4 regions of the Methylophilus sp. YYY-1 genome follow, and region 1 is predicted to be linked to each of the others. Evidence: predicted binding sites of a transcription regulator. Region 1 holds the regulator's gene; each other region holds the start of a gene.

Region 1 (8,130 bases):
AGGCTTGCGCCAGCTGGCCCTGGTTGGCGGCCATATCAATAAAAGGGAGTTTACTACTGGCAAACAGTTGTGTGAGTTCAGCGATCATCACATTACGTAGTTGACCATCCAGCTCTTCGACGGTGTAGACCCCTTGCGTGCCGCACACCTCTTTATAAAACAAAGCCGTATCGCTCAGGCGGTAGCTGTAGATGCCAAAAGCCCGCAATCTGACCATGCCAAACTCTGGATCACGCAGGGTAATCGGATTGGGGGTGCCCCATTTGCGGTCAAGTTGCAAACGATGGCTAAAGAAAATCACATCTGACTTGAATGGGGACTCGAATAGCTTGTCCCAATGCTGCAAATTGGTCAGTAGCGGCAAGTTTTTGGTGTTGAGGGTATGCAAACCAGGACCAAAGCTGTCGGCAATTTGACCTTCGTTCACAAACAATACGCTTTGCGAGTCCCTTACGGTTAACTGGGCGCCGTACTGAATCTCCATATCCATCATGGGGTAACGATAAGCGAGTACACCATGACCCTCTTCCGCCCACTGGATGACATCAACAAATTGTTTTTTTACAAAGTCAAAAATACCCACTCTGGCTCCCTGTTTGTTTTTATTTGACTGGACATGGTTAACGCAAAATTACTATACAATGCGAATCGACCAATTATTGTAAATATACTTCAAAATAGTGATCGTTGTATTGCTTCAGTTCGTTTATGAAAAGATTCGCGCATAGTGGATTACACTTGATGGCCAATTTACATGAGGTGGATCCAGGGTTGACCTTGATGACCCGTGTAGACGACTGTCGGCACTTTTGCCGAAAAGTGGTCAGTGATGCAGGATTGACTATTGTAGGCGAGAGCTTCTATGACTTTGGTCAGGGGCAGGGTGTGACTGGTGCGCTGGTCCTTGCGGAGTCCCACTTGACGATACACACGTGGCCGGAGTCGCGTTATGTGACTTTGGATGTGTTTGTCTGCAACTATCAAGAGGACAATTCAGACAAGGCGAGCCGCGTGTTTGAGGCAGTGATCGCTGCATTCTCTCCGGGGCATGTAGATCGTTTCGAGGTGCAACGAGCATAATCCTAAAATAAAAACGCCGGAGAAATCCGGCGTTTTTATTGTGTGTTGCTATGTTAACGCTGATGCAATGGTACGAATTCCCGACGCTCAGACCCCACATACAACTGGCGAGGACGGCCAATTTTCTGTTCGGGGTCGGCGTTCATTTCACACCATTGTGAAATCCAGCCTGCAGTGCGGGCCAGGGCAAAAATCGCCGTAAACATCGAATTGGGGATGCCCATGGCGCGCATGACGATGCCGCTGTAGAAGTCCACGTTTGGATACAGTTTGCGCGAAACGAAGTATTCGTCCTCAAGCGCAATTTTTTCCAGTTCCATTGCCAGTTTGAACATCGGGTCATCGTGCAGGCCCAGTTCATTGAGCACTTCATGGCAGGTTTTGCGCATGATAGAAGCGCGGGGGTCCATGTTGCGATAAACGCGGTGACCAAAGCCCATCAGGCGGAAGCTGTCGGTTTTGTCTTTGGCGCGTTTGATAAATTCGCCGATGCGGCTGACGTCGCCGATTTCTTCCAGCATGTTAAGTGTGGCTTCGTTGGCGCCACCGTGTGAGGGGCCCCATAGCGAGGCGATGCCGGCTGCGATGCAGGCAAACGGGTTGGCGCCGCTGGAGCCGACCAGACGCACGGTAGAGGTAGAAGCGTTTTGCTCGTGATCTGCGTGCAGAATCAGAATCCGCTCAAACGCACGGGCCAGAATCGGGTTGGGCACATAGTCTTCACAGGGCGTGGCGAACATCATGTGCATAAAGTTTTCGGCGTAGCCCAATTTGTTTTTGGGATACATGAATGGCTGGCCGATGTTGTACTTATAGCTCCAGGCGGCAATGGTGGGAACTTTGGCCAGCAGGCGCATGGCAGCCACTTTACGTGATTCCGGGTCGGACACATTGTTGTTGTCTGGATAGAAAGCCGCCATGGCGCCTACGACCGCGATCATGACCGCCATCGGGTGCGCATCGCGGCGGAACCCACGAAATACATTGCTCATCTGGTCGTGCAACATGGTGTGTTCGCTGATGGTGCTCACGAACTCCTCACGTTGATTGTTATCCGGCAGTTCGCCGTGCAGCAACAGGTGCGAGACCTCAAGGAAGTCACAGTTCTCGGCCAGTTGCTCAATCGGATAGCCACGGTAGTAAAGCAGCCCTTTTTCACCATCAATAAAGGTAATGCCAGATGTACACGATGCGGTAGACATGAAGCCAGGATCAAACGTGAAATAACCATGTTTGCCCAAGCTGCGGATATCAATCACATCCGTGCCCAGTGAGCCTTTTAGTACCGGTAGCTCAATTGCGCTACTATCGTTGTCAAATGTAATGGTCGCCTTGGTAGCCATAACGTACTCAGTCTTTAATCAAGTTGGTTAAATTATACGCAATCGTTTTGTTTTATCACCGCTTGTGCGGTGACTGTCGCGGAAAAGTTAAAAAAACAATCAAAAGCCTGCACCAGATGTAATCAAGTCACTGGTGCGTTTGCACTGCTTTTGGGAATCATTGCTACGCGTCGTTGCCGGTGCTTAGTTGGGGTAAACGGCACCCAGAATGCGTGGCCCCGCCGCGCCGGTGACCGCGGCCAAATTGCCTGGCAAATGATCTACACAGCGTTGCGCCAGCCAGGCAAAGGCGACCGCTTCCACCCAGTCCACGCCAACGCCCAATTGATCCGTCAGCTGTATGGACTGGCCAGACAGTGCCTGCAGTCTATTCAGCAAGGCCAGATTATGTGCACCACCCCCACAGACGTAGACTTCCTGAGCCCCTGGGCAGAATCGCGTCAGCGCATCGGTGATGCTCACTGCTGTTAACTCAAGCAAAGTACGCGCCACATTTTGTGCACTGTCGGGGTACTGAGGCAGCAGTTGCATTAACCAGGTGTCGTTAAACAGGTCGCGTCCCGTACTTTTAGGTGTGGCCAGTGCAAAATAAGGATCGGCCAGCATGGCATTGAGCAAGTCTGGATTAATTTTCCCGCCAGCTGCCCAGTGCCCGCCCGCATCATAGGGCTGGCCTGTGTGTTGCTGCGTCCAGGCATCCATGAGCAGGTTGCCGGGTCCCGAGTCAAAGCCTGTGACTTGTCCGTGTGCTGGCAGATCACTCAAGTTGGCAATGCCGCCGATATTAATGATGACGCGATGCCTGTCTGCACTCGTAAACACCGCCTGGTGAAAGGCCGGCACTAACGGTGCACCTTGGCCGCCAGCGGCAATATCGCGACTTCTGAAGTCGCCAATGACCGTGATCCCTGTTAATTCTGCCAAGCGGGCATGGTTGCCCAATTGTATAGTGTATGCCAGTGTCGGACAGTGCCGGATGGTCTGGCCATGGCAACCGATGGCTGTCACGGCCTCGGCACGGATGTCGGCGAGCTTAAGCAGTTGCTTGACGGCTTGCGCGTAGAGTTCTGCGAGCTGGTTAGCAACCACTGCGGCCTCGTGTAACTCGTTATTGGCGGGCGTGTGCAAGGCCAGTAGACGCTGTTTAAGCGCGTCAGGGTAGGGCAGAAAATAGGTGGCCGTTTGTGTCAGTTGCTCGCCCCGTTGCGAGGTGAGCACGGCATCCACCCCGTCCAGGCTGGTACCGGACATCAGTCCAATAAACAAACGTGGCTGGGAGCGATCGGCAGAAACTTGCATGGGTGTCATTTTAACACTGCTCCAGCCGCGCTTACAGAAATGCATGGGATTACGTTAAAATAGCTGTTTTACTTATTTGAGACGGTGCCATCAGTGCGCATCGTTGTATTTGACGGATACCCGCATGACCGATACCAAACAACCCTCATCTGAAGTGCCAGCATTGAGCCCAGAAATTGCCAAGGCGTTGGCCATTATCAAGCGTGGCGCAGATGAGTTACTGATAGAGCAGGAGCTGGTCGAGAAACTGAAAACAGGCAAGCCGTTACGTGTGAAAGCAGGCTTTGACCCTACCGCGCCCGACTTGCACCTGGGTCATACCGTCCTCATTAATAAATTGCGCCAGTTGCAGGACCTGGGCCATCAGATTTTATTCCTGATCGGTGACTTTACCGGCATGATTGGTGACCCGACTGGCAAAAGCGCCACCCGTCCACCCTTAACCGTGGAGCAGGTCAAGGCCAACGCCGATACCTATGCTGCACAAGTCTTCAAAATTCTGGATCCCACCAAAACCGAGATTGTCTTTAACTCCAACTGGTTAAGTGAACTTGGCGCGGCGGGGATGATTAAACTGGCTGCCAGCCATACCGTGGCCCGCATGCTGGAGCGCGATGACTTCTCCAAACGCTTCAAGGGTAATCAACCGATTGCGATTCACGAGTTTCTGTACCCGTTACTGCAAGGATATGATTCGGTCGCCCTGCAAGCGGATCTTGAGCTCGGTGGTACCGACCAGAAGTTTAACCTGCTCATGGGGCGTGAGTTGCAAAAGCAGGCCGGCCAGTCGCAGCAATGTGTGCTGATGATGCCGTTGCTGGAAGGGTTGGATGGCGTCAATAAAATGTCTAAATCACTCGGTAACTACATTGGCATTAGCGAGGCGCCAGAGACTATTTTTGCCAAGATCATGTCGATTTCAGATGAACTGATGTGGCGCTATATTGATTTGCTGTCTTTTGCGACGCTGGAAACCATTGCCGAATGGAAGGCGCAAGTCGCCAGCGGTGAAAATCCCCGCAATATCAAGGTCGGCTTTGCCCAAGAAATTGTGGCGCGTTTCCATGGTCAAGCCGCGGCTGAAAAAGCCTTGCAGGACTTCCAGACCCGTGCCAAAGGCGGCATCCCGGATGACGTGCCCGAAGTTGAAGTGACCATTGAAGGCGAGAGCATCGGCATTAGCCAATTGTTGAAACAGGCGGGCCTGGTCGAAAGCACCAGTGAAGCCATGCGCGCAGTGCAGCAAGGCGGCGTCAAGCTCGACAGCGTCAAGGTGGATGATAAGAATCTGCCTTTGACAAAAGGTGTGACAGTGATCGCACAGGTGGGTAAACGTAAATTTGCCAAGATCACAATCAGGTGATTTGAGCTGAGAAACAAAAAAGGCCGCATCTGCGGCCTTTTTTGTTTAGAGCGTTTTGCGCAAGTTCGCGGGAGGAATATTCAGGGACTCGCGATATTTGGCTATGGTACGGCGGGCAACGACGATACCTTGTTGTGCCAGTGTGTCGGTGATCTGGTTGTCCGACAAAGGCTTTTTCGGGTTTTCTTCGGCCACCATTTGCTTGATCAAGGCGCGGATAGCGGTGGCAGAGCAGGAGCCGCCTGCATCTGTGGCCACCGAGCTGCCAAAGAAGTATTTGAGTTCATAGACGCCACGCGGTGTGAGCATATACTTATGTGTGGTGACGCGGGAAACTGTGCTTTCATGCAAGTCGAGTTCTTCGGCGATTTCACGAAGCACCAGTGGCCGCATGGCAATTTCACCATGTTCAAAGAAGTTGCGCTGGCGATCTACAATGGCTTGTGACACGCGCAAAATGGTCGAGAAGCGCTGCTGGATATTTTTAATCATCCACTTGGCTTCCTGCATCTGGCTTTGCAGGTATTGGCCTGAACTCTCGCGGTTGCGCTTGAGGATGTCCGCATACATCTGGTTGATGCGCAGTTTGGGGATCACGCCATCATTTAAAGAGGCGACCCAAATGCCCTTGATTTTTTTAACCACCACATCGTGCTGGATAAAGTGATCGTGACTAAAGCTGGAAAACTCGCTGCCGGGTCTGGGGTTTTGCTGGCGGATCAGGTGCTGCGCCGCCTTGAGTACCGCTTCATCGCAACCAAGCACCTTGCGCAGTTTGACAAAGTCTTTGTTGGCAAGCAGCGCCAGGTGGTCTTTGGCAATGGCAATGGCGGTTTGCAAGTGTGGCGTTTCTTGCGGCAAACGCGTCAGTTGCAAGAGCAGGCACTCGCGTAAATCGCGCGCACCTACGCCTACAGGGTCCAGATTCTGGATCAGCTTGAGGGCGGTTTCCAGTTCCAGCAGCTCGACCTCAAGTTCGAGTGGCAAGTGCTCCACAATCTCCTGCAGATCTTGCTCCAGATAGCCATCATCAGTGATGCTATCCAGTAGCAGTTTGACCAGGCTCATGTCACGTTGCGATAAATGTGCCAGTTGTATCTGATCAATCAGATGCTCGCGCAAACTGATGCTGGTGGTTTCCTGTCTGGAAAAGTCACTGTCTTCGTCTTCCTGATGATTGCGTCCGGCTTCGTCCCAGTTGCTGGTGCTGCCAAACTCTTCATAATCATCTTCAAACTCTGGCGGCGTGAATTCCTCGTTTAAATTGGGCAGGTCGCTCTCGCTCCCGCCCAGCTCATCGTGCAAGTCTTCACGCAGACTTTCTGCCGGTGCGGTGATCTCTTGCTGCGTTGCCATGTCAAACGAGCTGGCATCTGTCGGCTCAGCTTCTACAGTGGGGGGAGGCGGTGTGTTATCTTCAAACTCGCCTTCTTCACCGTCTGACATTTCCAGTAACGGGTTTTCCTGCAGGATGGTTTCCAGTTCCTGGTTCAGTTCCAGCGTGGAAAGTTGCAGCAAACGGATCGATTGCTGCAGCTGCGGCGTCAGCGCCAGATTTTGCGAAATACGTAATTGCAGGTTCTGTTTCATGACGGATTACAGCCTAAAATTCTTGCCCAGATACACTTCACGCACACCTTCATTCTGAATGATTTCATCGGGCGTGCCTGCTGCAAACACAGCGCCTTCATTGACAATATAAGCGCGGTCACAGATATCCAGCGTTTCGCGCACATTGTGGTCGGTGATTAAAATACCAATATTCTGACTGCTCAGGTAGCGGATGATTTTCTGGATTTCGATCACCGCAATCGGATCAATCCCGGCGAACGGTTCATCCAGCAAAATAAATTTAGGGTCAGTGGCCAGGCAGCGCGCAATTTCAACGCGTCGACGTTCGCCACCAGACAAGCTGACGGCCTGACTGTTGCGGATGTGCTGGATATGCAATTGATCCAGCAAGGATTCAAGCCTCGCCTCACGTTGCTCTTCCGTATAGGGACGGGTTTCAAGAATGGCGAGGATGTTGTCGGTTACGCTGAGCTTGCGGAAAATGGATGCTTCTTGGGGCAGATAAGCCAAGCCCATGCGCGCGCGCTCATGCATGGGCGCGCGGCTCACGTCGGCGCCATTCAGCGTAATGTTGCCTTCATCCAGCGCAACCAACCCGACAATCATGTAAAAGCTGGTGGTTTTGCCTGCCCCGTTGGGACCCAGCAAGCCGATCACTTCGCCACTGCGTAACTCAAGCGTCGTGTTTTTGACGACGGTACGGCCCTGATAGGTTTTTTTCAGGCGGTTAACCTGCAAATGGTTCTGATCTGCTGCCATGGTTTCCATCTTTATGCTTACTCTTTGCCTTGCTCACCAGTGTTTTCGGCAGGGGCAGGTTCGACCTTGAGTTGCAAGGAGCGATTCATCCGTAACCCCTGTTGAGAGGTTGGCTTGTTGTCAATGACAGGCGGTGTGGTTTTATTTTTAGGCTGTATGGTGGCCTTGACGCGGCTGCCAGCCGTCCCGTTCGGGTTGGCTTTGGTGCCGCCAATCACCTCGGCATACTCGGCGTTAGCGTCGTAGCTGATATAGTCCCCGGTCACGATGTCTTCACCACGTTTAACCCAGGCATTGGTATACAGTTGCACTTTATCCATGCGGGCGTTGTATTCGATACGTTGACCACTGCCTTGCATCCACTCGTCTTTACCGGTACGTTTTTGTTTGAACGTGGTGGGGTTGCCGGTACAGGTGCTATGTTGAAAGCCGTCCTGATCCTCGCGTACGATCATTTTGTCCGCCTTGATTTGCAAAGTGCCCTGATTAAGAATCACGTTGCCCGTGTAGATACTGATTTTTTTAGCATCGTTCACGGTCACGGTATCCGCTTCAAGCTCTATCGGTTGATCTCGGTCAGATTCTTCGGCTAGCACACTCAGCGGCATGGACAATAGCGCCCATACGCTCATGCAGATCGCTAAAAATAAGGGCTTGTGCGTGTTCAACTCATTTCTCCATAATCAACGGTCATTGGCGTTCTGTGTTTGACGC
Region 2 (8,130 bases), on a different contig from region 1:
TTAAATGATTAATCCCGGTATCGACAAACAATTGCCAGTCCGCACGCGAGATCTGGCTATCATCACCGATAACCAAAGCGCGCAGGACGCCACTGGCCGGGCTGGTTCCCAGCACCTGCTGGATTCGCTCACCCACCAGCGCTCGCCATTGCGCAACCATGGCAGCGGGTTGCCAGACCATGGCTTGCAGCTTGCGCATCGGTGCTTTGGAGACTATAGAGCCTGCCGCGCCGACTTGGTTGGCCAGGCACCAGGCAGCATAATCAAAACCATGCGGATTGCGCGTGGCATGGGGACGTTTGAGCTTGACGGTGAATTGCCAGCGCTCTCCTGCTTGTAATAATGGTAAAGCATTGCGCGACGTGGCCGGGGCATGACGATATGACTGCTCGTAGAGATGCAAGCGCAGCCTGGGAGGCAACGGACAATGTGCGTTGAAGGTACGCTCAACGGCAACATCCACATGCTGGCCTCGTGCATCGCGCGCTGGCACGCTCACAATCACAGCTTGAATCTTGAGTGGCTGTTGTTCACACGCCTGAGGCAGCGCCGTTTGCAAGCGCCAGGCAGCGCGCGCCTGCGCCCAGGCAAAGCCGATGGCAGCCACCAGCAAAATACAGCCAAGCCGACGGCAAAAAAGGCGAACCGCTGAGGTTAGCCTGACACCCCCGATATGGCGACTGTTCGCCAGTAGCGCGACCAGTCCCAAGGCTGCTAGCCAGCCCAGCCAAACCGGGAGCGACCATAATTGCGCTTGTTGCTGAAACAGCCAGACACCGAATAATAATCCCAGTGTGGCGCCCGGCAACATGACGGCTACTCGTCAGCCAGTCCTTGCGCGTCTGGCAACAGGGGTTGCAAGCGCCCATCCTGCAAACGATATTGCTGATGCATGCGTGCCGCCAGCGACAGATCATGGGTCACGACCACTAGCGCAGTGCCCTGTTGCACCTGGATCTGCAACAGTAACTCAAACACTTGTTGTGCCGTTTGCCGGTCCAGGTTGCCGGTTGGTTCATCGGCCAATATGCAGCGTGGCTGCGTGACTAATGCACGGGCCAGAGCCGCGCGCTGACGCTCCCCGCCTGACAACTCACCAGGGGTATGTTGCAGACGATGCGCCAGACCGACCTGCGTCAAATAATGTGCAGCCTGTTCCAGCGCCTGCGCCCGTGGCATGCGACGAATCAGTAGCGGCATGGCTACATTTTCCAGCGCACTGAACTCGGGCAGCAAGTGATGAAACTGATAGACAAAGCCCAGATACTGGTTACGCATGGCACTTTTTTCAGCCTCGGAGAGCCTGGTTAACGGCTTGCCCAACCACTGCACCTCGCCATGCGTAGGCGCGTCCAGACCGCCCAGCAAATGCAACAAGGTACTTTTACCACTGCCCGAAGCGCCAACAATCGCCACATGATCACCTGCCGCCAGTTGCAAGTCGACCCCGGTCAGCACCGAGGTATCCAACTCCTCATACCGCTTGGCCAAGCCCTGGCACTGCAATACCCAATTACTCATAACGCAAGGCCTCCGCCGGATTCATACTCGCCGCACGGGCACTGGGATACAAGGTCGCGACCAGACTGAGCAGGATAGACAGGCCCACAATCGCCGACACATCCGACCACATCAGCTTGGAAGGCAAATCACTGATGTAGTAGACGTCTTTGGACAAAAACTGCACATTAAAAGTATGTTCAATCCAGGGCACCACGGTCTCGATATTGAGGGCCAGCAACACGCCCAGCACCGCCCCCGACAAGGTGCCGATAATGCCTATCATCGCGCCTTGCACCACAAACATTTTGCGTATGCTTTGCGGGGTTGCGCCCATGGTGCGCAGGATGGCAATATCCGCACGTTTGTCAGTTACCGCCATCACCAGCGTAGAGACAATATTAAACGCCGCCACCGCTACGATCAGCGCCAAAATAATAAACATCACTCGTTTTTCGAGCTGGATCGCCTTAAAGAAATTGGCATGTTGCTGGGTCCAGTCAGTGACGTAGTAGTTGGGTCCCAGTGCCTGTATCAGCTCGCGGCTGACGCGGTCGGCCATAAACAAGTCATCCAGCTTCAGGCGCAAGCCAGAAACCTGATCGCCCAGCCGGTAGAGCTTGGCCGCATCGTCCAAATGAATCAAGGCCAGGCCCGCATCATACTCATACATGCCAACCTGAAAAATCCCGGCCACAGTAAATTGCTTGATGCGAGGCACCAGTCCCGCCGGAGTCACCTGCCCTTGCGGCGCCATCAACACCACCTTGTCGCCAACACGCACGCCCAGCGCCAGCGCCAGGTCTGCCCCCAATACAATATTGAATTGGCCTGGCTGCAAATCGGTCAGCTTGCCAATTTTCATCTGGGTTGCCAGGTCAGAGACTTTGCCTTCCTGTGAAGGTAACACGCCACGAATCAGCAAGCCCTGCACCGCTTCGTCATGCGTCAACATGCCTTGCGCCATGATGTAAGGCGCCACGCCGGTGATGGGGCTGGCAACCGCCTTGGCCGGAATCTGCTCTATCTGCTGCTGCAAATGCTGCCAGTCCGGCAAACCGGCTTCAAAGCTACGCACTTCAATATGCGAAGCCACGCCTAAAATGCGCTTTCTGAGCTCATCCTGAAAGCCGTTCATGACCGACAACACGACAATCAGTGCCATCACACCGAGGGCAATGCCTATCATGCTGGTGAGGGAGATAAACGAAATAAAGTGATTGTTGCGTTTGGCGCGTGTATAGCGCCAGCCTATCCAAAACTCATAAGGCAGGCGCCGCGCGAGCGCGCTGAAAAAGGTGTCATTCTTCATGGCCGCATCTTAACAGCTTTTAATGGCATCGCGATACCTGCCCACAGTGAAAGCGCAGCTCAACCCTGGCGCGCCTCAATAGCTTGTCAGCCAAATCCGACCCAAAAATGCGGGCATGGCCGACTGAACCGAGGCAAGCTTGCCTTTAAGATGTACTCAGGTCGATGGCATGCACACCGACTGTCACAACGATCTAAATCAAGAATGTAATCATAGGAGACTCGAGATGAACAAAGACATTTTCGAAGGCAACTGGAAGCAGCTTAAAGGCAAAGTCAAAGAACAATGGGGAAAACTGACCAATGATGACTTGGATGTGATCGAAGGCAAACGCGACCAGGTCGCAGGCAAAATCCAGGAACGCTATGGCATCACCAAGGATGAAGCTGAGAAACAGCTCAAAGCCTGGGAAGACAAACACCGCCACTAAGGCCTGTGCCATACCCACTTAGCATGATGCAACGCTTGGCGTTTTAGCATCATTGTCTAAGCAGAGGCGCCCCGCAGGACAAGCTCAGCTTGTCCTGCGTTGTTTCTGCCTATCAGGCCTTAACCTGTATTGCGCAAACTGGTAGCAATGCCATTAATGGTCAGCGGAATGGCCCACTTGAGTTTTTCATCGGTTTCGCCATTGCGGTAACGCTGTATCATTTCTACCTGCAAGTGATTAAGCGGATCCAGATAGGGCAAGCGGTCGCGAATGGATTTGGCGATCACCGGTTGAGTGGCCAGACGTTGCGTGGTACCAAGCAGCAGATTGACCGCGTCGGTGGTCAGCTTGTGTTCATGCGCAATGCGGCTGAAAATTTCTTCGCGCAAGGCCTTATCAGCCAGCAAATGGGCATAATGGCGCGCCACGATCAGGTCTGTTTTCGCAAGCACCATATCGACGTTGTTAATCAGGGTATTAAACAGCGGCCAGTGTGCCTGCATCTCCAGCAACATTTCCAGACGTGCCTGCTTCAAGGCTGGGTCGTGCGCTAAAAACTGGTGAATGGCGCTGCCCAGACCATACCAGCCTGGCAGCAGCAAGCGGCACTGCCCCCATGAGAATCCCCACGGAATCGCCCTTAAATCCTCAATCCGTCGCGTCGATTTGCGCGCGGCGGGCCGGCTACCCAGATTGAGTCCGGCAATTTCCTCAATAGGCGTGGTATTGAAAAAGTAATCGGCAAAGCCCGGGGTTTCATAAACCAGGCTACGGTAGCTGGTCATCGCCGTGGCCGAGAGGGCTTCCATCACGCTTTCAAACGCACGCCGTTTGGCGGGCTCCAGCTGGTCGGCCGGGAACAAGGTGGCATCCAGCGTCGCCGCAATCAGGGTTTCCAGATGCTGGCGGCCGACCACCGGGTCTGCATAACGCGTGGAGATGATTTCGCCCTGTTCGGTCAGGCGAATCTGGCCATCGACGGTGCCGATGGGTTGCGCCATGATGGCCTGATAGGTCGGGCCGCCGCCACGGCCAACCGTGCCGCCACGGCCATGGAACAGGCGCAACTTGACGTTGGCCTGGTTAAACAGTTCCACCAGCGAAATTTCTGCTTTATACAGCTCCCAGTTCGAGGTCAAAAAACCGCCATCCTTGTTGCTATCCGAGTAGCCCAGCATGACTTCCTGCTCATTGCCCTGGAAACGGATCACATGGCGGATGCCGATAAGGCTCAGCCATTTGCCCATGATCATGGGCGCGTCGCGCAAGTCGGCAATGGTTTCAAACAGTGGCACAATATTCAGATCGACCTGGATATTGGCCGAGCCCCACACGCCGCGCAACAAGCCAGCCTCACGTTGCAGCAAGGCCACTTCCAGCAGGTCAGACAAGGTTTCAGTGTGCGAAATAATATACTGGCGTACCGCATGCTCACCAAAGCGCTGGCGCACCTCACGTACGGCTTCCAGCACGCCGATTTCCTTGTGCACCAGCTCGGAATATTGCTGGAAAGGCGAAAACAGCAGGCGCGGTTGCTTCAGTTCTTCGAGCAAAAGGCCGATTTTCTCTTCCTCGTTAAAACTGGCGTAGTCAAAATCGTAGCCCGCCTTATGTAACAGCTCGCTAATCACCGCTTCATGCACGTCAGAGGACTGGCGGATATCCACGGTGGCCAAATGGAACCCAAACGTGACTATGGCTTTAATCAGCTTGCCCAGCCGCGGATAAATCAAGGCTTCACCATGATGACGGCGTAATGAATCGGCAATGGTCTGCAAGGGGTGCAGCAATGCCTCAGGATCTTCGTAAGGCTCGTTGCCGACTTCTTCCGGCAAACTCCAGCTGGCATCGGGTAGCAAATGGCTGGCGGTCACCAGCAAACGGTCATGCACACCATTGAGCGCGAGCCGGTAAGGTTCATCCAGGCGATGCGATGACTGGTCGCGCGAAGCTTTCGCCAAGGCCAACACTGCGTCATCCACACCAACCACGCGCGTGGACACAGCCAGCTCGCGCTTGAGCGCGGCCAGCTCTTGCAGATAGAACTTGAACAAGGTGGTGGCCTGCAGGCGCACACTATCGCGCAAGGTGGTGCCATTCACAAACGGGTTGCCGTCACGGTCGCCACCAATCCAGCTACCCATGCGCAAAATACCTGGCAAGTCCATGCCGGGCAGCCAATCTGCCAGGTCGCGCTCGATATCCTGCAGGATTTCAGGGATCACATGTAAGAAGGTACTTTCGTAATAGGTCAGTGCGTTTTCAATCTCATTGAGCACACTGAGCTTGGAGTAGCGCATCATGCGGGTTTGCCACAAGGCCGACACCGCGCCTTGCAACAATAGCTTGTTGCGCGCCAGTTGGCGCTCAGACACCATGTGCCCACGCTGCCCCAGCAACTCCGCAATCAGCTGCTCAATGTCCAACACACTTTTACGCTGCACCTCGGTCGGATGCGCGGTCAGTACCGGTGAGATCAACGCGTCCTGCAACAGTTGCTGGATTTTTTGCGGCGCGATGCCAGAGGCCTTGATTTGTGCCAGCGTGTGCGACAGCATGCCAGGCGCAGGTGTATTTTGCTGGCAATGGCCGAGTTCCTGTCCGTAAAGATCTTCGGCCAAATTCACCAGATGTTTGAAATAAGCCAGTGCACGTACCACGCGCACCGTATGCTCCAGACTCAGGTCAGCGAGCAACTGCTCAAGATCTAACGAAGCCTGCTGGTCATGATTCTGGTGAAAACGCAATGCGGCTTGCCGGATGGCGGCAATTTTCTGCGCAACAGCTTCGCCCTCCACCTCCAGAATGGCCTGATCAAGTAAATCACCTAACAACTGAATATTGTTGGACAGCCGCATTTCCGCCGTTAGCATGGCGTCGGCTGCAAGTTTTTTTATCATGATGCCTCTCCTCTAGCTTAGGTTATCCCTAGCAACAAGCAGGCCATCTAAAAAAAAGATTTTTTTACTTTAAAATCAGCGTATTGGAAGAAACGAAACTCAAGCGCCATATACGAAGTGACTCCCATGCACTGCCAACAGGCAAACCGGTGCACCGATTTGGGCCTCGAATCACATGGGCAACAGTCGCGTTGAACCCAGACTTTCCATCAGTCTCTGAAACGGCAAGGCCGCACAGTTTGATGGATGTTTTGCGGAAATTTGCACTAGCAAAGACGCTACGACTATGCATCACACTCGGTTTCCTGAGGCATAATAGACAGATGAAATGCATCAATCTCGATCATTGGATGGCACAAATCCTGTCCGTCTGGCAATCGTTGGCCGCGCAGAGCGTTTGGCTGCAGGATGGCTTTTTGCTGCTGATGTGCCTGATCATCGGCTTGCTGCTATTTCTGTTTGGGACCGTGATCGGGCTGTTTACGCAATCACTGTGGGGCATTTTTACGACGGGTCGCCAGGGCAGCGAGGAAGAGCACAAGTAAATAAGCGCTATTCTGGCGTCAGCCAGCGGGCGATCGCGTCGAGCTCTGCCGCACTGTCGCTGTCAAAATCTGCATACTGATGACCGCCGGTTCTGGCATACCAGTACTCGCTATTCCAACGGTCACCTTCTATTTTATGCAATACCGCATGTATCCAGTTGGCAGTGGGATCACTGTACACCTGCGCAATCTGATGTGCGCCATGCCAGTCTCCGGCTTGCGCCAGCCTCACTGCCTGCAATAACAATGTCCGGTTAGACATGCTTGGGGTATTCAATCGTCCCCTTCTGGATGAATTCGATTTTATAGCCATCCGGGTCTTCGATAAAGGCAATGACAATGGTGCCGTGTTTCATCGGCCCCGCCTCGCGCACCACTTTGCCGCCCTTGGCCTTGACCAGCTCACAGGCTTTATAGGCATCGTCCACTTCAATCGCCATATGACCATAGGCGGTGCCCATGTCATAAGTGGTTTTGCCGTAGTTGTAGGTGAGCTCCAGCACGGTGTGGTCGTACTCGTTACCATAGCCGACAAACGCCAGTGTAAACTCGCCGTCAGGATAATCCTGGGTACGGATTAACTTCATGCCCAGTACGCCGGTATAAAAGTCGATGGAACGTTGCATATCGCCCACGCGCAACATGGTATGTAAAATCCGCATTGATGTCTCCTTGATCTCTGATTTTTTTAATCTGTTGTGGACGTAACCGGTCCACTCGGCTTAACCCCGCGTGGCAACAATGCGCTGATATTTCTCCAGCAATTGCTCCTTGGTTTCGCGCCGCTCAGGGTCTAGCGGAATGCAGCTGATCGGGCAGACCTGCTGACATTGCGGTTTATCGTAATGGCCGACGCACTCGGTACACAAGTCGGGGTTGATTTCATAAATTTCTGCGCCTTGCGAGATGGCTTCATTCGGGCACACGGGCTCGCACACATCGCAGTTAATACATTCATCGGTAATAAATAAAGCCATGATTTTCTTTACATCGCTACAGAGGCGCCATCACTCAGGCGATCGCCAGTTTTTGCTTGATTGCCCGTTCGACGCCTGGTGAGACAAACTGGTTCACATCTCCTCCCAGGCGCGCCACTTCACGCACCAGGCTGGAGGAAATAAACATGAACTCTTCCGCCGGGGTCATGAACAGGGTTTCCAGTTTGGGATAGAGCTTGCGGTTCATGCCCGCCAACTGAAACTCATATTCAAAGTCACTGGCCGCACGCAGGCCACGGATCACCATCTGCCCGCCCTGCGCCTGCACAAACTGCATGAGCAAGCCGTCAAAGCCGACCACACGGATGTTATCGCCTGCAAACACCGACTCTGCCAGCGCAACCCGCTCTTGCAGGCTGAACAAGGTTTGTTTGCTGGTGCTGCCAGCCACTGCCACAATCACTTGGTCAAACAGCTTGGCCGCCCTGCGCACAATATCCTCATG
Region 3 (8,130 bases), on a different contig from region 1:
ATACCGGCGGAGAGGTGCCCCATGCCACTTACAAAAATCATGGCAACCATGCCGAGGCGATCGAGATTGTATTTGATCCCGCGCAGATCAGCCTGCGGCAATTACTGGTGTTTTTCTTTCAGATTCACGACCCGACCACGCCCAACCGCCAGGGTAACGATTTGGGGCCCTCTTACAGATCAGCCATTTTTTATGCATCAGCAGCACAGAAAGCTGTTGCCGAACAATTGATCACTGAAATGAACGCCTCAGGCATCTGGCCCGGCAAAATTGTCACCGAGCTTACGCCCGCAACAGATTTCTGGCTGGCAGAACCAGAGCATCAGGACTATCTGGTGCGTTACCCCAACGGCTACACCTGCCACGGCCTGAGACCGCAGTGGATATTACCGCAAGATCGCGCAACAGCAAGCTGGTTATAAACCAGGCATGAACATTATTCTGGCGTTACGGTGGGCGGCTGCTTGGTCACGGCCGAGGGTTTGCGTGCTTTAGGATAATGGCGTCTGGCAGGATGATGCAGAAAAGTCGCCAACTCATTCAAGGCCAATTGATAGACCTCGCGCTTGAATTCGATCACATCCTCCAGCGGCACCCAATACTCACTCCAGCGCCAGGCATCAAACTCGGGATGCTCGGTCGCGCGCAATGACACATCACTGTCACGCCCGATCAGGCGCAACAAAAACCAGATCTGCTTTTGTCCTTTGTAGCTTCCGCGCCACTCGCGCTTGACCCAGCTGGTAGGCACGTCATAGCGCAGCCAGTCACGTGTACGGCCCAGAATTTTAACGTGCTCAGGCTTGAGGCCAACCTCTTCCATCAATTCACGATACATGGCTTGCTCAGGCGTTTCACCATATTTGATGCCGCCTTGCGGAAACTGCCATGCATGTTCCCTGATACGCTTGCCCCAAAACACCTGATTGTGCGTATTGCAAAGCACAATTCCGACGTTTGGACGGTATCCATCACGATCTAACATAAAAAACTGCCTTCAATATTTCATGCAATTTTTTCACACTTTAGACTTTAATGAAAGGACAACCGATGTCAGAGTATTTACAAACAGCTCGTTTTAAGCAACAAAAAAGCCCACTGATCGTGAGCTTTTTTGAACAAGTAACTTTTTACACTTGATGAAGTGTCAGTTTTAAGCTCTGATACGACGAATGTACAAACCAGCCATAAAAAGTAATCCGGCTAACATCATTGCAGAACTTTGAGCTTCAGGCACTGGCGTTACAACCATTCCCACAAAGGTATAATCTGATTGATTATCGCAACTAGGGCAAGTTGATTTCGGATAACCTTTTACCGCTGTGAATGAGATGCTGTCAACAGAACGGAAACCAAATGGATTATTGATTTGCCAAGCGCCAGTACCACCGTTTACAGCACCACTGCCAATTGACAAAACACTACCTTCACCAGTCCATGCTGCAGTATGCACGCCTGTCGCGGTTAGGTAATATGAAGCTGTACCGCCATCCGCAAAATTCACCAGCAGTTTAGCAACCTCTTTAACATCACCGTACTCAGGACCATCAAACAACAATGCCAAATTCAGGGAGGAAACAATTACCTCTTTAGAGAAAGAACCCGTCAATCGTTCACCGATATCAATTTCGCCATCTGTTCTACCACCGGCAATCCCAACACCAGTGATACCGTCCTGGCTTTTCTTCTTAAACGCGCTACTGCCTGTAAATGTTGCAATCGTACCGTCTGAAAAAGTAGTAGCGTATGTAGACTGACCGTTAACAAAATCAGAACCGACCACCGTTCCCGTCGTAGTAGTTATCGCAAAAGCAGAGTTTGCAAGCGATAGCATTGATATTGACAGCAACAACTTTAAACCGGCTAAATACATGTGTTTCATAGTGTCTCCTCAAAGTTTAAATTATTCCCTCTTACCGATATTACCCTATAAAAATTGAAAATTAACATAGCCCATTTGGGTAGAAGAAAAAAATACTTTTTTTAATGAATTTAATCACTTAAAAACCACAGTATTCAATTTCAATTCACTCAAAAAGATTGATGTCAACCAAATCTAAGAATACTTCGTTTGATTGTTATGCGTACGTTACTCAAGAACCCAAATTATTTTTTTCGATGTTTGAAACAATATCTGGCGTTGATCGAAAAGTCACTTGCAAACATCCTGCTCATTACTATCTGCCAAACATGTTTCGCTGAAAATCTTGCATATATAACAAATCAAGGCAGTGACAGTGTATCCGTGCTGAATATTGCCAGCAAGCAAGTTACGCGTACCATTGCGGTGGGGAAAGCGCCGGTTGGGGTCGCCATTGCGCCTAAAAAACAGCGTGTGTATATCAGCAACGCTAATAGCCAAACCGTGTCAGTGATTAATAGCGCCACCCAACAAACGGTGCAAGAAATTCCGGTCAACGCCCAAGCCGTTGGCATTGCATTAAGCCGCGACGAGAAAACCTTGTACGTGGCCGATTGGGGCGGTGAGCAAGTGATTGCAGTAGATACTGCGCATCCTGAAAAACAGCAAACCTTCAAAGCGGGCAAAACCCCTTCCGGCTTGCTGGTCAGTGCGGATAACAAAAAACTGTTTATCGCCAACCGCGACAGTAACGATGTCACCGTGGTCGATACCAAAACCTTGAAAACCATCGCGCAAGTGCCCGTTGGTCTGCATCCCTTTGCACTAAGCTTGAGCCCGGATGGTAAAACCGTGTTTGTCGTTAATGTGGTCAGCAACACGCTGACCTTGCTGAATGTAGAGACCTATCAGGCCAGCACCGTCAAAACCGGGCAGCATCCTTATGGCGTGGCGATTAGTCCAGATGGCCGTCGTGCTTACGTGAGCAACAATCACGCCGAAAGCGTATCGGTAATTGATTTGACCAATGGCAACACCATCAAAACCATCGCTGTGGGCGAATATCCCGAGGGCATTGAATACGACAAGGCCAGTAATCAGGTACTGGTCGTCAACTGGGGTACTGACAATGTCTCCATCATTGATGCACTCACCAATACCGTGACGCAAACGATCAGCAGTCCTAAGTTATGCCGCTCTTTCGGGCAATTTATTCTCGAAGCGAAATAGCAAGAAAAGGGCTGTGCAGAGCCAAAGCAGTCTATTTTTTGATTTTTTCACAGGATGACCAATGAATTAGTCGCAAAGAAGTTTATTTTTGGGTAAAGTCTCGGATTGTTTTTTAAAACACTTTGACCGCTTACCGATCCACGCCGAGCTTTAGTTTTAAAAGTCTGTAAATTTCAGGAGATATGTAATGAAAAAATTTCTAGGCATGATTGCTGTTTCTTTATTGCCGTTGATCCCCCTCACCGCTGGTGCACACGGTGCAGCAGCCTTACGCTTTGAAAAAAGCGTCACCATCAAAGCGCCTGCTGCAAAAGTATGGGCATTGGTCAAAGATTTTGGGAACGAACAAGCCTGGCATTCAGGCGTTGTGTCTACCACCGTAGAGCAGAAAAAAGATGAAAACGGCGACGATGCCACCTACCGCACCGTCAAACTGAAAAACGGCGGCGTCATGTACGAAAAACTGCGTTTTATTGACGACGCTGGCATGCGCGTTAAATATGAATATGTGTATGAAAAAAGTACATTACAGTTTGCTAACTTTTACCCAATGATCACAGTGACTGCCAACGGCAATGACACTGTCGTTTCAGTCAAAGGCAGCTACACTCGCGCCGATTCCTCCAACATTCCAAAGCCTGAGCAAAATGATGATGCCGCGACCAAGGCGCTCGACGACTTTTTTGATCCAGGTCTCGAAAGCCTGAAAAAGGTTGCCGAATCGGGAAAGTAATTAGCCAGGGTTCTGGAAAAAAATCGCAAGGCAACAGTAAACCCTGGTGGAAATTCTGGTAAGTCTTACGTTGTAAACAGCACTGTTTTTGCAAATCAGTCACGGCCAAAAGCAAGCGACTGGCACCAAGTAAAGGGATTGTGTACCACACAATCCCTTTTTTGCATTTAGCCAAACCACCTGCCCAAAACCATCACCTATTCTGTCAAAGATGGGCAAAGCCTGTCACTTTCTGTCAGCTTAACTAATCGCAACCAAGCCCTCACTTTTTAAATTCAATTCAAAGAAATAAAGCATAAAAACCCTTTAATTCATATTTTTCAATCAGTTACAAACTACAAAAGCGGATTGGCACGCCTGTTGCTTTAGGGTTAGCCAACACTGTTGAAAAAGCAGTGACTTAAACAAAGAAGTAACTGACTTTAAACTTGACTTGAAGGAAAACATGATGAAAAAACACGTACAACAAGGCTTTACCCTGATTGAGTTAATGATCGTAGTGGCGATTATTGGTATTTTGGCTTCAGTGGCGATTCCGGCATATCAGGATTACACCCGTGAAGCAGCAGACTCGGCATGCTTGGCAGAGGCCAGTGCATACGCGAAAAGCTCTCTAGCTGCTCTTACAGTTAATCGTCCAGTGAATGCGCACAGACCATCAGCCTGCACTCTAATTGCAACGCCAACAGCTGCAACCACAACATTTAACCCTGTACCAGCTAATAACGCTGGTACAGGCCGAGTCATTACATGTGATATGTCTCAAGGTGCAACATGCTCCAGAGCTGCAGCATCTTAACTCCCTAGGGGGAATAAACGAAAGCCCGTTAATCGGGCTTTCGTTTTTTATTGCAGAGCAACGCAACTCACGCCCTACCAAAATGATCAACGCTTAACCTGAAATCGCCCCTACCATCTTGATAGAGTGAAGATAGACCTAAGAAAAACATTCTCAAAATTTTAAAAAAGCTGACTAGTACTCATCATTGATTGCCTCAGAAATAAATTATGATTAGGCAAACTACAATTTCAAGCGCAAGTTATGCTCAAAAACATCACTCTAAATGCTACCTGTCATAAACAATCATGCATTTTCTGGCTACACGGCCTAGGTGCCGACGGACATGACTTTGAGCCTGTGGTACAGATGCTCAACCTGCCCCACATAAAATTTATCTTACCCCACGCCCCCTATCGTCCAGTTACTCTGAATAACGGCTACGAGATGCGTGCCTGGTATGACATCTTTGGGCTACAGCCGGATAGCCCGCAAGATGAAGTTGGGATTAAAAGCATGCAAGCGATATTAAACCCGATGATAGAAGCAGAAATTGCGCAGGGGATTCCGGCGCACCGCATTTTACTGGCGGGATTCTCGCAAGGTGGGGCGATGGCTTTGCATACGGCAACGCGTTTTCCGCAAACGTTGGCAGGCGTACTGGCGCTTTCCACTTATTTACCCTTAAAGAGCCAGCTCTCTCAAGAAAAACACCCAGCCAACCAGCAGTGCCCGATCTGGATGGCGCATGGGCGCTTTGATAGTGTAATCACACTGGCAACTTCGCAAGCGTCGCGGCAAACACTGGAGGCCGCAGGCTATGCGGTGGAATGGCATGAATACGATATGCCGCATAGTGTGTGCGACGAAGAGATCAACGATATCCGCCAATTTTTGCTCAAGGTGCTGCCGCCAGCGCAATAACCCTATCTTGAGAATAATCCCGCAAGCAGGGGGAGTTTTGTTAAAATAGCCAGCGTTTTCATAGGCCTATTTTCATGAGTGCTCCCAAAAAAACACCGTCTGCGGTGAGTGATCAACCCAGTTTTGCCGAACGTCTGGCGGCGCTAGAAACCATCGTCAAGCGCATGGAGTCAGGCGAATTGCCGCTGGAGGCCTCGCTGGCAGCCTATACTGAGGGCGTGCAATTGTTACAAGCTTGCCAGACCTCTTTAGAGCAAGCAGAACAAACCGTGATGCTGCTTAACCAACAACAGCAACTGACGCCCTTCGAAGCGAATTAACCCGCCAGCCACTTTCCTGTTTATTCATGACTACTTCTGCTTTTGTCTTTGATCACTGGGCACGCGCACATCAACAACATGTGGAGCAGGTGCTGTCTCGCCTCTTGCCAAGTGACCAAGTATTGCCTGAGCGCCTGCACCAGGCCATGCGTTATTCGGTGCTGGGTGGGGGTAAACGGGTCCGCGCCTTATTGAGTTATGCCGCAGCAGAACTGGCAGGCACCTCCAGAATGACGGCTGATGCCAGTGCGGCAGCGGTGGAGTTGATACACGCGTTTTCATTGGTGCATGACGATATGCCATGCATGGATGACGACGATTTGCGTCGTGGCAAACCCAGCTGCCACAAGCAGTATGACGATGCCACGGCACTCTTGGTGGGTGATGCGCTGCAAAGCCTGGCGTTTGAATGCATTGCTGAGACGCAAGCGCCACAAGCGCTCAAGCAAGTGCAGGTACTGGCACAAGCGACCGGCTCACGTGGCATGTGTGGCGGCCAAAGCATCGATTTGCAGAGTACGGGCAAACGGTTGACGCGTGCTGAGTTAGAGACCATGCATCAATATAAAACTGGCGCGCTGATCCGAGCCGCGACATTGCTTGGCGCTTATGCGGCGCCAGACACCGCACCGGCATTAATTCAGTGTTTGGAGCAATACAGCCAAAAGATGGGGCTAGCATTTCAGGTTGTCGATGACATTCTCGATGCAACAGCAGATACGCAAACCCTGGGCAAAACGGCTGGCAAAGATGCGCTGCAAGACAAGTCTACCTACGTCAGCCTGCTGGGGCTGGAGGAGGCAAAAACGCTGGTAGAAGCACTTTATGCTGAAGCGCTGCAATTATTGGCAGGCTATGGTGCCCAGGCGGATCCGCTGCGCGGGATTGCCAAATTTATTTGTGAGCGTCCTTTTTAATCATGACTTCACTGTTGTCCCGTATTCAATCCCCCACTGAGTTACGCGCACTCGAGCGCACACAACTCAAAGTGCTGGCTGCAGAGCTGCGAGCATTTCTGATTCAAAGCGTCTCGCAAACAGGGGGGCATCTGGCCTCTAACCTTGGCGTCGTCGAACTGACCATTGCGCTGCATTACATTTACAACACGCCGGATGACCGCTTAGTGTGGGACGTGGGCCATCAAACCTATCCGCACAAAATTCTGACCGGCAGACGCGAAGCCATGGCAAGCCTGCGCAAGGCGGGCGGGATTGCCGGTTTTCCCAAGCGTGATGAGAGTGAGTACGACACCTTTGGCACCGGCCACTCCAGCACCTCGATTTCTGCAGCGCTAGGCATGGCAGTAGCGGCCAAAGCGCAAGGACTCGATCGCCGCAGTGTTGCCATTATCGGTGATGGTGCCATGACCGCAGGCATGGCGTTTGAGGCGCTCAATAATGCGGGCGACATGGATACCAATATCCTGGTGATCCTCAATGACAACGACATGAGCATTTCCAACAATGTGGGGGCGCTCAACAATTACCTGGCCCGCCTCATGTCGGGCAAACTGTATGACAGCGTGCGCCGTAGCGGTAAAAAAGTGCTGGATATCATGCCGCCCGTCAAAGAATTTGCCAAACGCGCGGAAGAACATGCCAAAGGCATGGTCACGCCCGGCACCCTGTTTGAAGAATTCGGGTTTAATTACATCGGCCCGATTGATGGCCACGACATAGACACGCTGGTGGATACGCTGGGCAATATCCGCCAATTGCAAGGGCCGCAGTTCTTGCATGTGGTCACACAAAAAGGCAAAGGCTACAGCCCGGCCGAAGACAACCCAAACAAATACCACGGGGTAAGCAAGTTTGATCCGGAAAATGGCCACAGCCTGAGCCACAGCGACCGTCCGACCTATACGCAAGTGTTTGGTGATTGGCTGGTAGACATGGCCGCGGCAGATGACAAACTGATAGGCATCACGCCTGCCATGTGTGACGGTTCCGGTCTCAATCGTTTTGCAGAGACGTATCCGGCACGCTATTTTGATGTCGGCATTGCGGAACAACATGCATTGACCTTTGCTGCTGGCATGGCGTGCGATGGCCTTAAGCCTGTAGTGGCGATCTACTCGACCTTTTTACAGCGCGCTTACGACCAATTGATCCACGATATTGCGCTGCAAAAACTGGATGTGTTACTGGCGATTGACCGTGCCGGGCTGGTCGGTGCCGATGGCCCCACGCATGCGGGCAGCTTTGATTTAAGCTTTTTGCGCTGCATCCCGGAGATCGTCATCATGGCACCCAGCGATGAAAACGAGTGCCGGCTGATGCTGTCT
Region 4 (8,130 bases), 440 kb from region 1:
CTTGAGGCTAAAACGGTTGTCATGCCGTACTTCACTGATAGCAGCATCTTCTCGATGAGGATTCCAGATGGCTGGACTTATATCGTAGACAAACAAGGCTCTGATAGCAAAACAACGTTGATTTGGCAGAGTGTCTCGACATCCTCAACGAATCTTGGATATTTTTCCTTTAAGTCGAGCTACTCACCATCCAAGGCGAGCTATCAATTCACTTTTGAAGACGGATCAACGCGAAATTACCAGTTATTTATTCCGTTCTCGCCCTTAGCAAAAGCGTCTGGCTACACAAATTTTTCAGCCTCAGTTCCTGAACCGTCTTCAATCTACATGTCAGCATTAGGGGGCGTTGTGTGTATTGTTGCCACACGTCGTCGCAAAATCGATAACTGATCATTACAAGAGTTGAGCAATGGTAACGATGTGGATCAGTCGATCAGAGGAAGTATTTAGGCATTCACAATCAAACGCCAATTGCTGTAGAAATCAATGGTCAGATGGTGTCCCTTTTGTGAAATGTTAGCCATATATTAGTCATGCGCTATTTTTATCTGATCATCTTTGTAATTGTTTCTGTTCTTGCTGGTTGCGAACAGGATTTTTCTCCACTGGTTGCGGTAGAGGTAACAGATCAAGGATTAACTACAGCCCTTCCGCACACAAGGACATGGAGGCTAAACCAAGTTCAGCTAAAGGCATTAGAACGCTGGCTTCACGAACATAATTCAGAGGTGGGAGTGTTGTTAGTGAGCCCACCCTCACCATCGCAAGTGATTCTTCTAACTCACGCTAATGGTAGCCGCAGTTCTCTTGACTTGTTTTCTGCCGACAAAGGCTGGGAGCACATAGTCATAATTAGCTCCTCGGGAAAGTCGCGCGTTAAGAACATAACCCCTGCAGAAAGGGAAACGTTATTTCAATTGCTTAAGGAAATGCCAGCTTAGCCGTGTAGATACCGTTTTAAATGAAAACCTTTCCATATAGGCAATGCATTAAAAGCTTGTCTCTCATAACGGTATCTACTGGGGTTAATAACCTGATTAATTTATGAAGGACTTCAAATGAATATTATACGAATCACAACAATAGCGTTTGTTTTATCAATTTCTCACTTAGCTTTTGCTGGCGAACCTTATATGTTATTCGGCAAATGGAAAGGCCATGCACCTAAAGCAAATTTCATTTGGGAGTTTACACCTTCAACAATCACATATACGGCTTTTGACTTCTCCGGGAAACCACTTGCTGAACCAAATAAAGCAAATATTAGCTATATCAACCTTACTGATAATACATGGGGCATAGACTTCAAAACAACTGATGGCAAACCAGGTGGCGGGATTATGGTAATAATCAAAGACGAAAACAACGTAGTACTTGATTTTCCTGGTGCTGGTGGTCAAGCACTTACACGTGAAAAATGAGCTGCATGACCGATCAATCAACCGGGACGAGCAAAAGCCGAGTAGAGAGGGCAACTTGTTGCCAACGCGTTCAATCCCGCTCAAATTGACTCAATGTATCCTTAATTAAGCTCTCCTTCATAAAAGCCCGCGCCGCGGGCTTTTATATTTTTTAGTTATAAATATATTTTTATATATTATTTATTGGAATTTTAATCGCTTGATATATTGCAATCCAACAAGGTTATTGAAGGATTGAGATGTATCAGTGGTCAAAGATTATTCCGGTAGCGGTCGCTTTTTCGTTTGGTAATGCGTGGGCGACGGATGGTTATTTTTTTCATGGGTATGGTGTTCGCTCTCAAGGCGTTGGTGGCGTGGGCATCGCTTTGCCACAAGATGCGCTGGCGGCAGCGGCCAACCCGGCTGGGATGGGTAAAGTGGGGAGCCGTGTGGATGCGGGCGTGACTTGGTTTAGGCCGGTGCGTGAATCGGAGATTGAAGGCAGTGGTGCGCCAGAAGCCAATGGGACTTATAAAGGCAATGATAGCCAGAATTTCTTTATTCCAGAGTTAGGCTACAACACGCAATATTCTGAGGATGTCACGCTGGGTGTGAGTGTTTACGGTAATGGCGGCATGAATACTGACTACAAAAACGGTATTCCGCTGTTTAACAGTAATGGTCGCCGCACGGGCGTGGATTTGGCCCAGGTGTTTGTGGCGCCTACCGTCACCTGGAAGGTGCAGGAGCATCATACGCTGGGCGTTTCCCTCAATCTGGCTTATCAGCGGTTTGAAGCCAAGGGGCTGCAAAACTTTAGCAATGCCAGTAGTTCGGCAGCCAATCTGACCAACAACGGTCATGATGATTCTTATGGGGCGGGCGTGCATATTGGCTGGTTGGGCGAAATCACAGATGCCGTGACGCTGGGGGCCACTTATCAGAGCCGTACTTATATGAGCCGGTTTGACAAGTACAAGGGCTTGTTTGCCGAGCAGGGTGATTTCGATATCCCCTCCACCTATGGCGTGGGTGTGGCGGTCAAAGTAACGCCGGCGTTGACGCTGGCCGCGGATTTTCAGCGCATCAATTACAGTGAGGTAGATGCTGTTGGTAACGCCTCTTTATCTAACTTGAGCAATGGCTTGGGTAACGATAATGGCGCCGGATTTAACTGGCAGGATGCCAAGGTATATAAGATCGGTGCGCTGTATCAATATAGCCCGGAGTTGATTTTGCGTGCAGGCTATAACCATGTGGATCAGCCGATTAGCGCGGGCGATACGCTGTTTAATATCCTGGCGCCTGGCGTGGTGAAAGATCATGTGTCGATTGGCGCGACTTGGGTGTTGAGTCCGCAATCGGAAGTCTCGTTTGCTTATACCCATGCCTTTGAAAATACAGTACGCGGTCAAAATTCGATCCCTGCTGGATTTGGTGGAGGGGACGCGAATGTGCGCATGTATCAGGATGCATTGGGCGTGGCTTATACCTGGAAATTGTAAAAGTCTTCTCTGCCCGCAAAGCACGGGCGCTATAATCAAAAGCCACAGCATGAATTTTGTGGCTTTTTTTCTGTCTGACATATTCTTGCTGTAGGCTTGCTTTTTGCTTTTGCTAACTGAAAGCAATTCTATGAATCAAACTCAAGGGGAAGATGCATGACTGCCAATGTGAAGAAAACGCCTAAATCCAAGACACCCGTCGAAACTGCGCAACCGGTTGAAGAGTTTTTGTTAGAGCAATTGCCTATCCCCCAGGCGTTGCGTAACCACCTGACTTTTTCTATTGGTAAATCAAACTCTTGGGCCACGGCGCGTGACTGGTACCAAACGGCTGCGTTTACCGTGCGCGACCACTTGATGAGCCGCTGGGTGAATACCCGCGACGCTTATCGCGACGCCAATACCAAGCGCGTTTATTATTTATCTCTGGAGTTTTTGATTGGCCGTATGCTGTCAAATGCCGCACTGAATTTGGGCATTGCACCCGATCTAAGCGGAGGCTTGCAGGAGATTGGCCAAAAGCTGGAAGGCGTGGCCGAGATGGAGCCCGATGCGGCGTTGGGTAATGGCGGCCTGGGCCGCTTGGCTGCCTGTTTTGTCGACTCGATGGCGACCATGGATATTCCGGCTACCGGCTATGGCATCCGTTACGACTACGGCATGTTTAGGCAAACCATCGAGAAAGGCCAGCAAAAAGAAAATCCTGATAACTGGTTGCGGTATCAGAATATCTGGGAGATTCAGCGCCCCGAGCATACTTGCGAGGTGAAGTTTTATGGCCGCGTGTTGCATGTACACACCGAACGTGGCGTGGAACATCATTGGGTTGATCATGAAACGGTGGTGGCCATGCCTTATGACGTACCTGTGCCTGGCTATGGCACGCAGACTGTGAATAATCTACGCTTATGGTCTGCCAAGGCTACCAATGAGTTTGACTTGAAATCGTTTAACGAAGGTAACTACGAAAAATCGGTAGAAGGCCGTCACGGTGCCGAAACCATCTCGCAAGTGCTCTATCCAAATGACACCTCCGAGTCGGGCAAGGTGTTGCGCCTCAAGCAGCAATACTTCTTTGTTTCGGCCTCTACACAGGATATTTTGCATCGCTTTACCAATTACAACTCGGATTGGAACACCTTGCCTGACAAGGTCTCCATTCAGTTGAATGATACCCACCCAGCGATTGCCGTGGCCGAAATGATGCATCAATTGGTGGATCATTATCACTTGCCTTGGGACCGTGCGTGGACGCTGGTCACCAAAATGTTTGCCTACACCAACCACACCTTGATGCCAGAAGCCCTGGAAACCTGGTCGGTGGACATGTTCGGACAATTGTTGCCTCGGCATCTCGAGATTATTTACGAGATCAATCACCAGTTCCTGCAAATGGTGAATCAGCACTTCCCGGGCGATACCGGCTTGTTGCAACGAGTGTCCATCATTGACGAAACCCACGGCCGTCGTGTGCGCATGGCGCATCTGGCGATTGTTGGTAGCCATACCGTGAACGGCGTGGCCGAGCTGCACAGCGAGTTGTTGAAAACCACGCTGTTTGCTGACTTCAACAAAATTTATCCTGGCAAGTTCACCAATGTGACCAATGGCATCACGCCACGCCGCTGGTTGAACCAGGCCAACCCTTTGCTGACAGAATTGCTGACCAAGCAAATCGGCACCGGCTTTCAGAAGGACCTGAGCCTGATCAAGCAGATTGAGCCGTTTGCCGAGAATGCGGCGTTTAGAAAAGCGTTCCGCGAAGTGAAAAAAGCCAACAAGCAGCGCCTGGCCGACAAGATTTTGCAGAAGACGGGTATTGCGGTCAGCGCGGATGCCTTGTTTGACGTGCAAATCAAGCGTATTCATGAGTACAAGCGCCAGTTGCTCAATGTGCTGCATGTGATCACGCTGTATAACCGGATTCGTAGCGGTCATGCCAGCCATCACACGCCACGGGTGATCATTTTTGCAGGCAAGGCGGCGCCTGGCTACTGGTTGGCCAAGCAGATCATCCGCCTGATCAACGATGTGGCGGTGATGATCAATAACGACCCGGCGGTCAAAGACCAGTTAAAAGTGGTGTTTTATCCTAACTACGAGGTCAGTGCGGCAGAAATCCTGTTCCCGGGCGCCGACTTATCCGAGCAAATTTCGACCGCAGGTACCGAGGCCAGTGGCACCGGTAATATGAAAATGGCGCTCAATGGGGCCTTGACCATAGGTACGCTGGATGGCGCCAATGTGGAGATCATGGAAGAGGTCGGCAGTGAAAATATCTTTATTTTTGGCCTGACCACACCAGAAGTGGCGCAGCTGAAAGCCAGCGGCTACAACCCGTGGGATTATTACCATGGCAATGCCGAACTCAAGCAGGTGATTGATATGATCGCCAATGGCTATTTTTCGGTAGAGGAGCCATCACGCTACCAGGCCATTATTGATACCCTGTTGCACAAAGGCGATCAATACTTGTTACTGGCCGATTATGCCGCGTATGTTACCGCGCAGGAGAAAGTGGCTGCCCTGTATCAAGATCAGGAAGCCTGGTCGCGTATGGCGATTTTGAATGTGGCTCGGATGGCTAAATTCTCCAGTGACCGCACTATCGGTGAATATGCCGAACGTATCTGGAATGTGAAACCGTTCAAAGCGTAAGCGCCCGGCTTTTGCGCAAGCCCACACAAAGCAAGTCCGCTGGACTTGCTTTGTGTTTTCTGGGTACACTGCGCTCAACTTGATGAGAGAACGAACAGCATGAAAATGAAAGCCAAGGTGATATTGACTGCACTGCTCATGAGCAATGCAATCGGGATGCAGGCGCAGGCATTGGACTTGAAGGCGTTGGGCGACATGGTGGAAAAAGAGGTCAATAGTGCTGCCAGTGGCCGTAGCGAGAGCGGGGCGGTGAGCCAGCTCAGCGAAAAGGAAACCAGTGATGGCTTGAAACTGGCGCTGAGTCAGGGTGCCAGCAAAGCGGTGAGCATGCTGGGGGCGACGGATGGCTTTATGGGTAACCAGGAGGTCAAAATTCCGCTGCCGGATTCGTTAAAGAAAATCGAAAAAGGCATGCGCATGATAGGCATGGGCAGTCAGGCCGATGATTTGGTGCTGAAAATGAATCGTGCCGCAGAACAAGCCGTGCCCGAGGCAAAGGCCTTGTTGCTAAATTCGGTCAAGCAAATGTCGCTGACTGATGCCAAGGGGATTTTGACGGGTCCGCAAGATGCTGCCACGCAATACTTCAAGAAAACCACCGCAACTGACATGGCGGCCAAGTTTTTGCCCATCGTGCAAAAAGCCACGGCTAACGTGAAGCTGGCAGATACTTATAACAAGTATGCTGAAATGGGCAGCCAGTTTGGCCTGATCAAAAAAGAAGATGCCAATATCAATCAGTATGTGACACAAAAGGCACTAGACGGCGTCTACCTGATGATTGCCAAAGAAGAGGCTGCGATCCGTCAGGATCCGGTGGGTCAAGCCAGCAATCTGCTGAAAAAGGTCTTTGGCGCGGTCGCGCAATAACTCTGTTTGGTCCGGCCTAGCGGTTACGGGGCCGGGCTGACACAATTTGTTCATCTTGGCTTAATCAAGTCGTCATGATCTGCATCTATCCTGCGTATTAGTCGCAGGTGATGCATATGATCAGAGAAACTCATTCAACTCAAACATTCGTGGTTTGGCGTTTGCTGGATGGCAAACCAGGACATCAGCATCAGTCGCAAGGACTGGTTCAGGCCTTGCAGGCCAGATTAGCGCTACAGGTCTTTGATCTCCAGATCAAGGACGCGGGTCACGGCTGGTTGTCGTGGTTGCTGGGGCAATGGCCGGCAGGCGAGGGCTTGCCTGCACCGGATCTGATTATCGGCGCCGGTCATGCGACCCATGCCCATATGCTGGCTGCCAAACGTGCGTATGGCGGCAAAACTGTTTGCATGATGCAGCCTAGCCTGCCAGCCGAATTGTTTGATGTGTGTCTGATCCCCGAGCACGACCAATATCGCGGATTTGCCAGCTTTATTGAGACCCGTGGGGTGATCAATCACATCCAGCCTGCCAGCAAAGTGCAGCAAACCGAGCAGGTCCTGATCATGGTCGGCGGGCCCAGCAAACATTTTGAATGGGATGAGCTGGGCGTGGTGGCGCAAGTCTACGACCTGGTACGCAAGCATCCTGATCAGCATTACGTATTGACCACCTCCAGACGTACGCCGGCCAGTTTTATTTCGGCCATGCAGCGTGTCCGCCTTGCCAATCTCGAAATTGTGGCGATCACAGACACCGGGCCAGGCTGGTTGCCAGCCAAGTTGGCAACGGTTTCTGCGGCCTGGGTGACCGAGGATTCTGTTTCCATGGTGTATGAGGCGCTGACAGCACAGGTTGCCGTCGGCATCATTAATCTGACCGCCAAACGTGCCAGCCGGGTGAGCCGCGGCATCGAAAAACTCATAGACCGCCAACTGGTCACGCGTTATGACCCTTATGGCTTGTATCGCCAATTTATGCGTCCGGTGCTGGGGTTTAATGAAGCCAGCCGTTGCTGCGACTTGTTACTGGCCCATTTCAACCGTCCTGCATCCAGCCGTCTGGTCTCACGATTAATCTAGTTGTTGAAGTCTGCTTTTGCGAAAACTCACTGTTTTACAAGTGCTGCCCGCCTTGCAATCTGGCGGTGTGGAGCGCGGCACCCTCGAGGTGGCTGCAGCACTGGTGGCACAAGGGCACTGCTCGCTGGTGATGTCCGCGGGCGGGCGCATGGTGGCCGAGCTTGAGGCGGCTGGCAGTACGCACCTGACCTGTCCGGTCGGACGTAAGTCATTACTGACCTTGTTATGGATTCCCAAATTACAACGCATTTGGCGGCAAATGCAGGTAGATATTGTCCATGTCCGTTCGCGCTTTCCAGCCTGGGTGGTCTATTGGGCCTGGAAAACCATGCCACGTGCACAGCGTCCGCGCTTGGTGACGACCGTGCATGGGTATTATCGGCCTGGCCGGTATAGCCGGATCATGACCGCGGGCGAGCAAGTGATAGTGATTTCAAAAACCATACAAGCCTATGCGCAAACGCACTACCAGCTTGAAAACCATAAGATGACGCTGATCTACCGCGGGGTGGATACCACTCAGTACTTCCCGGGCTACCAGCCAGAGGCGGACTGGAAGCAGCAATGGTTTGCCCAATATCCGCAGACCCAGGGCAAACGCCTGCTATTACT

The links. The regulator sigma-54, encoded in region 1, starts transcription at its own class of promoters, with help from an activator protein. The targets are predictions, from matches to a motif close to TGGCACNNTTCCTGCT.
Positions count from the first base shown of each region.
Region 2: ppc (phosphoenolpyruvate carboxylase) is a predicted target of sigma-54. The motif match lies at 6,173-6,188, and genes of this name have one in related genera.
Region 3: GOC95_RS06040 (prepilin-type N-terminal cleavage/methylation domain-containing protein) is a predicted target of sigma-54. The motif match lies at 4,174-4,189, and genes of this name have one in related genera.
Region 4: GOC95_RS09185 (glycogen/starch/alpha-glucan phosphorylase) is a predicted target of sigma-54. The motif match lies at 3,001-3,016, and genes of this name have one in related genera.

Region 1 is NZ_WOVG01000002.1:82,540-90,669, forward strand. It holds gene GOC95_RS06990 (SPFH domain-containing protein) at 1-583, opposite strand, end outside; gene speD (adenosylmethionine decarboxylase) at 709-1,080, shown strand; gene gltA (citrate synthase) at 1,134-2,423, opposite strand; gene GOC95_RS07005 (anhydro-N-acetylmuramic acid kinase) at 2,607-3,722, opposite strand; gene tyrS (tyrosine--tRNA ligase) at 3,847-5,085, shown strand; gene GOC95_RS07015 (RNA polymerase factor sigma-54) at 5,131-6,675, opposite strand; gene lptB (LPS export ABC transporter ATP-binding protein) at 6,682-7,425, opposite strand; gene lptA (lipopolysaccharide transport periplasmic protein LptA) at 7,434-8,048, opposite strand; gene lptC (LPS export ABC transporter periplasmic protein LptC) at 8,107-8,130, opposite strand, start outside.
Region 2 is NZ_WOVG01000001.1:933,548-941,677, forward strand. It holds gene GOC95_RS04420 (DNA internalization-related competence protein ComEC/Rec2) at 1-811, opposite strand, end outside; gene lolD (lipoprotein-releasing ABC transporter ATP-binding protein LolD) at 817-1,521, opposite strand; gene GOC95_RS04430 (lipoprotein-releasing ABC transporter permease subunit) at 1,514-2,812, opposite strand; gene GOC95_RS04435 (CsbD family protein) at 3,039-3,242, shown strand; gene ppc (phosphoenolpyruvate carboxylase) at 3,362-6,142, opposite strand; gene GOC95_RS04445 (hypothetical protein) at 6,466-6,687, shown strand; gene GOC95_RS04450 (hypothetical protein) at 6,695-6,949, opposite strand; gene gloA (lactoylglutathione lyase) at 6,942-7,349, opposite strand; gene GOC95_RS04460 (YfhL family 4Fe-4S dicluster ferredoxin) at 7,410-7,664, opposite strand; gene coaD (pantetheine-phosphate adenylyltransferase) at 7,699-8,130, opposite strand, start outside.
Region 3 is NZ_WOVG01000001.1:1,240,869-1,248,998, forward strand. It holds gene msrA (peptide-methionine (S)-S-oxide reductase MsrA) at 1-422, shown strand, start outside; gene GOC95_RS06020 (RNA pyrophosphohydrolase) at 437-985, opposite strand; gene GOC95_RS06025 (hypothetical protein) at 1,154-1,882, opposite strand; gene GOC95_RS06030 (YncE family protein) at 2,081-3,091, shown strand; gene GOC95_RS06035 (SRPBCC family protein) at 3,279-3,824, shown strand; gene GOC95_RS06040 (prepilin-type N-terminal cleavage/methylation domain-containing protein) at 4,273-4,623, shown strand; gene GOC95_RS06045 (dienelactone hydrolase family protein) at 4,867-5,526, shown strand; gene GOC95_RS06050 (exodeoxyribonuclease VII small subunit) at 5,601-5,846, shown strand; gene GOC95_RS06055 (farnesyl diphosphate synthase) at 5,873-6,763, shown strand; gene dxs (1-deoxy-D-xylulose-5-phosphate synthase) at 6,766-8,130, shown strand, end outside.
Region 4 is NZ_WOVG01000002.1:522,564-530,693, forward strand. It holds gene GOC95_RS09170 (PEP-CTERM sorting domain-containing protein) at 1-390, shown strand, start outside; gene GOC95_RS09175 (hypothetical protein) at 1,059-1,421, shown strand; gene GOC95_RS09180 (outer membrane protein transport protein) at 1,661-2,908, shown strand; gene GOC95_RS09185 (glycogen/starch/alpha-glucan phosphorylase) at 3,065-5,566, shown strand; gene GOC95_RS09190 (DUF4197 domain-containing protein) at 5,666-6,436, shown strand; gene GOC95_RS09195 (mitochondrial fission ELM1 family protein) at 6,553-7,518, shown strand; gene GOC95_RS09200 (glycosyltransferase) at 7,535-8,130, shown strand, end outside.